Linked DNA regions of Cellvibrio sp. PSBB006. The protein of the gene in region 2 interacts with the protein of the main gene of each other region in a pairwise test. Links are inferred from orthologs where the notes say so. Each region holds a gene or a part of one and is shown on either strand. Other genes may lie near its edges. The genes, in order: ndk and ung.

Region 1 (3,043 bases), 1.3 Mb from region 2 along the record:
TTTTCAGGTGATGCCGAGCCGATTCCCGATTTTTCTTTTGCACATAGCCGGACGCTAATTTTATGTGCAACTCCAATGCTTTTTCTTCATCAACACTGGAAACCCTGCGCCCTTCCATCTCGGTGACACAGGCAGATAACATCAGAATACTCATCAGGACCAATAGACGTGTGACGATGGCAAACATCAAGTTGTGTTGCATTGTTTTCTCCAGTCTACGATTCAACCTGCAATTATTGTGCGATTATTTTTACCGGTTGAGCTTCATCAAAACGTGCGCGGTAGCGCTCGCTGCGTTTGGTGATGTCGTTGATGGCTCCCGCGAGTTGTCCGCAGGCCGCGTCGATATCATCACCGCGGGTTGTGCGTACCGTCGTAATATAGCCGGCTTCCATCAGGATGTCCTGGAAACGGCGCAAGGCATTATTGCTGACCCGCTTGTAATTGGACAGGTTGAAAGGATTAAACGGAATCAAATTGATTTTGACTGGTACATCGCGCAGCAATTCAGCCAACTGATGCGCATGATGTGGTCGATCGTTAACCTGATCGATCAATGTGTATTCGATCGTGATTTTACGGTGCGTGTCCGGCATGGCCTGGATATAGCGCTTGGCAGAATCCAGCAGCATGGCGATAGGGTATTTTTTATTGATCGGCACCAATTCGTTACGCAGCTCGTCGTTAGGTGCGTGTAAGGAAATTGCCAGACAAGCATCGGTATACTGGCTCAACCGATCAAGTGCCGGCACAACACCGGATGTACTTAAGGTCACACGGCGCTTGGAGATTCCGTAACAGTTGTCATGCATCATCAAATTCATGGCATCGACAACGTTATCAAAATTTAACAAGGGCTCGCCCATGCCCATCAACACAACGTTGGTCACGCTACGCTGGGCATTGGCCTGCAATTGCCCGAAGGATTTTGCTGCAATCCACACCTGGCCGATAATCTCTGCCGCCGTCAGATCGCGGTTAAAACCCTGCTTTCCTGTTGCACAAAAACTGCAATCCAGCGAGCAGCCAACCTGGGATGAAACACATAAGGTACCGCGATCCCCTTCGGGAATATAAACCGTTTCGATAACATTTCCGCCGCTGACGCGGATCAGAAATTTACGCGTGCCGTCAGCAGAATCCAGTTGTTTCACAACCTCCGGCAGACGAATCTCTGCTACATCCTGTAACTTGCGACGCAACTCTTTGCTGACGTTGGTCATGTCTTCGAAATTGTCAGCGCCTAACTGGTGAATCCACTTCATCACCTGTACCGCGCGAAAACGTTTTTCACCCAGGCTCTCAAAAAAAGCCACCAGTTTGGCTTCGGGTAGCCCCAGCAGGTTGACCTTGGCGGTTGACGCAGCCGACTCCACGGCGACAGCGCCATCGGGCGCGGTATTGTCGGGAAGAATGTCTGACGAAGTGACCATGATGCTACCTGTGAGGCTGTTTACGATTGGATAACCTTAGCGTGCGAAGATTTCAACATTGCTGAAGAAATAGGCAATCTCACGCGCAGCGGATGTGGGAGAGTCGGAGCCATGTACGGCGTTGGTATCAATGGCAGTGGCAAAGTCAGCACGGATAGTGCCAGGTGCTGCTTTCTGCGGATCTGTAGCCCCCATCAGCTCACGATTCAACGCAATCGCATTCTCGCCTGACAATACCTGGACACACACAGGACCGGACGTCATGAAGTTAACCAGACCCTCAAAAAAAGGACGTCCTTTGTGCTCAGCATAAAAGCCCTCAGCTTCTTCACGGCTCAGATGCAGCATCTTAAGTGCCACAATTTTGAGACCAGCTTTTTCAAAACGCGCGAAGATTTCGCCAATATGATTCTTGCCCACGGCATCCGGTTTAACGATGGACAACGTCTGTTCTACAGCCATGCGAGACTCCAATCCTGTTTAACAATTAACTTTGGCCATCGCGCAATCCGGCGATAGGCCCCGGGGAAATAGAAAAATCGGCGAATTATACGCGGATCGGGGGACTTTTTATACGGGAAAACCCGGTGAAATCGGGATTGTCGCGATTGTGTGAAAAGCCGCAAGCATGAGCCCCACAGCAGTAGCAAACACCTGTCAACAGGCGGCGGCTGTGTCCTGGATGCGCTTCACCATCGCACGCAACCCGTTGCCGCGGGTCGCGCTTAGATGTTGCAACAGGTTCAGGGCGTTAAAATAGGCTTCAATGTCAAAGGCGAGGATCTCACCCGGTGTTTTGCCGTTATAGGCCGCCAGCACGACGCCCAACAAGCCCTTGACGATAAACGCATCGCTGTCCGCCGCAAAAAACAAACGACCATCGCGCAACTCGCTGATCAGCCAAACCTGACTCTGACAGCCGCGCACCAGGTTGACTTCGGTCCGATGCTCCTCCGCCAGGGGGGGTAGCTCCTTACCTAAATCAATAATGTATTTATAACGATCCTCCCAGGAGTCAAAGAAACCGAGGGTATCGATAATGTCATCGGCGCTGATATCAATGCCAAACTGCGTCATGAAAGGAAATCCAATGAGGTAAATTCCACCGCTATGCTCCAGGCTATGCAGGGAATTAAAAGGAAGCGCCACACCCTTCCTGATTAAAAAAACATCCCCGTTTCGAGCTGAGCCTCTTCGCTCATCATGTCGCGACGCCAGGGTGGATCGAAGACCAGGTCAACCTTCACCGACGCGACATTAGGGACTTTGCGAACGCGGTATTCCACATCTCCCACCAACACCGGCCCCATACCACAAGCCGGTGCCGTCAGTGTCATGCGGATATTGACCCTCCTGGCTTGCTGATCAATATCCACACCATAGATAAGCCCGAGATTAACCAGATCCACCGGAATCTCAGGATCATAAACGGTTCCCAAAGCTTGCCAGACCTGCTCTTCATGAATGCGATCATCGACCGGAGCTGGAAAACTGAGGGTCTCGGCAGGTAAACCCAGAGCCGCCGCATCGCTACCATCGACCCGTACCATCTGGCCGTGATAGGTCAGCGTGTAATTACCGCCCAGGGACTGGGTGATGGTGACAAAGGT
Region 2 (3,143 bases):
ATTTCCGCAAAGGCTGCTACACCGGCCAGGAAATTGTGGCGCGTTTGCATTATCGCGGCGCATTAAAACGGCATATGTATCGCATCAGCTTTGCTGCGGGCGAGGATATCCTGCCGCCACCAGGCAGCGTTATCAACAACAGCGAGGGTAAGGCTATCGGCGACATTGTGATGGCCGCGTACAGCAACCCTCAGCAAGCCGAGGCGTTGGCGAACCTCATTGACGAACAACTCGCCGATGCCTGGCTGGGACCCAAAAAACTCGAACACCTATCGCTTCCCTATGCTATACCTAGGGAAGAAAAAGCGTAACGACACGTTAAATGCTGCATCTGCGGCAGTTTCACCTCTCGAAAAACAGGACCACCGATGAGCTTAATCGTAGAAAAAGTCCGTCAGGAAATTATCACCGCCATTAAAAACGATCGCCTGGTGTTACCCACCTTGCCTGAGGTAGCCCTGCGGGTTAGAGAAGTTGCCGACGACCCCAACGCTGACCTGGAAAAACTCGCCCAGGTAATCGGCAATGATGCTGCCTTAAGCGCCCGCATAGTGAGAGTAGCCAATAGTCCATTATTAAGAGCCAGTCGCCCGATTGAAGATCTGAAAGCCGCCGTCATGCGCCTTGGCATCGCTTATACCAGCAACATCGCGACCGGTTTAGCTATGGAGCAAATGTTTCAGGCCACCTCTGACCTGGTTGATATGCGCATGCGTGACGTGTGGAGCCGCTCCAGCGAAATTGCTGGTATCTGTCACGTGTTATGCAAACATTACACACGCCTGCGGCCGGATCAGGCCACTCTGGCGGGCTTGATTCATAAGATCGGTGTGCTGCCTATCCTGACCTATGCGGAAGAGAATCCCGCGCTGCTGAATGACAGCCTGACGCTGGATAAGGTGATCGATAACCTGCACGCGCCTATTGGCGATCTGATTCTAAAAACCTGGGGTTTCCCGGAAGAGTTGGCCCACATACCGTCCCAGCATGTGGATTTTACTCGCCAGGCACCCAAGGCCGATTATGCCGATATTGTCACTGTCGCGATGTTGCAAAGTTATGTGGGCACTGACTCGCCAATGGGGCAAGTTGATTATCACCAGGTCACTGCATTTGAGAGGTTAGGCATGGACCCGGACATCCAATTAGCAGAATCCGAGGACCTCTCAGCGGAGATGGAAGCAGCCATGGCGCTGCTAATGTAAGCTTGTTTGAGGTTGAGTGGGGCCGGTTCATACGGCCCCGGGCTAAACGCCAATCACTAGGATAAGCGCCAATCAATCGGTGCTTTACCCTGCTGCTGCAAATACTCATTGGCTTTCGAAAAGTGACCATTGCCGATAAACCCGCGATGGGCCGACAAAGGCGATGGATGTGGTGACTTGAGCACCAGATGCTTACGCGTATCGATAAACTGACCTTTCTTTTGGGCATAGCTGCCCCACAGCATAAACACCACACCCTCACAGTGCTCATTAACCACCTGAATAGCCCGGTCGGTGAATTGCTCCCAACCCTGCCCCTGGTGTGACCCCGCTCGCGCTCGCTCTACCGTCAAAGTCGCGTTAAGCAACAAGACGCCTCTCTCTGCCCAGGCCTGTAAACAGCCGTGCCCCGGCGGTTCGATATTCAGATCCCGTGCTATTTCTTTGAAGATATTCTGTAGCGAAGGTGGTACATCAACCCCCGGCTGCACAGAAAAGCAAAGACCGTGCGCTTGTCCGGGGCCGTGATAAGGGTCTTGCCCCAGAATAACCACTTTAACCTGCTCCAGAGGCGTTGAATTAAAGGCATTGAAGATTTGCTTTGAGGGAGGAAAAACCACCTTGCCCATTTGTTTCTGCTGCAACAAAAATTCCTTCAACTGCAACATATAGGGCTTGTCAAATTCCGGAGCCAGATGCGCCAGCCAACTCGGTTCCAGATCAATCTTGCGTGCAGTGTTCGTCATGTGAAATGCGTGCCTCGCCTATTCAAACAAAGGCCGTAATCTAACAGCCATACTGCAAAATCGCTAACAGAAATCCCCGGTGCGAAACAAAAAATCATCCACACAGGTATAAAAAAACCCGGCCTTGCGGACCGGGTTTTTCGTTAGCCAAACAGCGCAGCTTAAAGCTTGTCGCCGTGCTGGCTCAGGTACTTGGCTACACCAGCCGGTGATGCGTCCATACCCGCGTCACCTTCTTTCCAACCAGCCGGACATACTTCGCCGTGCTCCTGGTGGAACGCCAATGCATCAACCATGCGCAACATCTCGTCAACGTTACGGCCCAATGGCAAATCGTTAACGACCTGGTGACGTACAACACCTTCTTCGTCAATCAGGAAAGAACCACGGAAGGCTACGCCACCTTCAGATTCAACATCGTAGGCACGGCAGATTTCGTGTTTAACGTCAGCCACCAAGGTGTATTTAACCGGACCGATGCCACCATCGTTGACCGGCGTGTTACGCCAGGCGTTGTGAGAAAACTGAGAGTCGATAGACACACCGATAACTTCTACATTGCGCTTTTGAAACTCCGCGTTGCGGTGATCAAATGCCAGCAATTCGGAAGGACATACAAAGGTGAAGTCCAGCGGGTAAAAGAAAATTACGGCTTTTTTGCCTTTGATGGCAGAGGACAAGGTATAGCTGTCAACAATCTCACCATTGCCCAGAACAGCGGCAGCTGTGAAATCCGGTGCTGGTTTACCTACTAATACGCCCATGTCGATTCTCCTATATGTGACGGGTGGATAAAAAATGGCATGAAGACTTCATGCCCGGAAATCAGATTCGGAGTTAGCCGAACAACTAAAGGCTGCGCCCTAAGCGCAAGGTTTTACCAATTAAAAACTATTTAGCCGATAGCAGTCAGCTATGATACACACCCCAATCGGCGAGTCATATTAATTTTCTATATAACCTCACAATGCTTTTACTATAACCATTCACCCCGGTTTGCCAACGAATTCGTGTGTAAACATTATTAAATAGCAATTATTCTCAGGTATGATTGACACAGATTCTCATTAACATTAATATCTTCACCGTACTCACCCCACCATACTTGTCTTTGAGAAACCGCGCTATGTACGTCTGTTTATGCAAAGGTATTACCGACAGCCAAATCAAAGAAGCCGTTTATGACGGTGCG

What was found.
Region 1: the proteins of ung (region 2) and ndk interact in binary tests that used the Escherichia coli proteins (3 or more experiments, as listed by UniProt). The link is inferred for Cellvibrio sp. PSBB006 from one-to-one orthologs.

What each region holds. Positions count from the first base shown.
Region 1 is NZ_CP021382.1:1,349,756-1,352,798, forward strand. What follows is about bases 183-2,898. They hold ndk (nucleoside-diphosphate kinase), read right to left. Parts: upstream 1,896-2,898; coding sequence 1,470-1,895; downstream 183-1,469. Other genes in these bases: pilW (type IV pilus biogenesis/stability protein PilW), read right to left, coding at 183-202; rlmN (23S rRNA (adenine(2503)-C(2))-methyltransferase RlmN), read right to left, coding at 234-1,433; CBR65_RS05585 (SufE family protein), read right to left, coding at 2,091-2,510; sufT (putative Fe-S cluster assembly protein SufT), read right to left, coding at 2,594-2,898. Outside these bases: more of pilW, read right to left, coding at 1-182; more of sufT, read right to left, coding at 2,899-3,043. UniProt on the Escherichia coli protein: Major role in the synthesis of nucleoside triphosphates other than ATP. The ATP gamma phosphate is transferred to the NDP beta phosphate via a ping-pong mechanism, using a phosphorylated active-site intermediate.
Region 2 is NZ_CP021382.1:56,664-59,806, reverse strand. Bases 107-2,922 are described here. They hold ung (uracil-DNA glycosylase), read right to left. Parts: upstream 1,952-2,922; coding sequence 1,262-1,951; downstream 107-1,261. Other genes in these bases: CBR65_RS00245 (peroxiredoxin), read right to left, coding at 2,113-2,715; CBR65_RS00255 (HDOD domain-containing protein), read left to right, coding at 369-1,205; CBR65_RS00260 (folate-binding protein YgfZ), read left to right, coding at 107-311. Also shown: more of CBR65_RS00260, read left to right, coding at 1-106; CBR65_RS00240 (bacterioferritin-associated ferredoxin), read left to right, coding at 3,078-3,143. UniProt on the Escherichia coli protein: Excises uracil residues from the DNA which can arise as a result of misincorporation of dUMP residues by DNA polymerase or due to deamination of cytosine.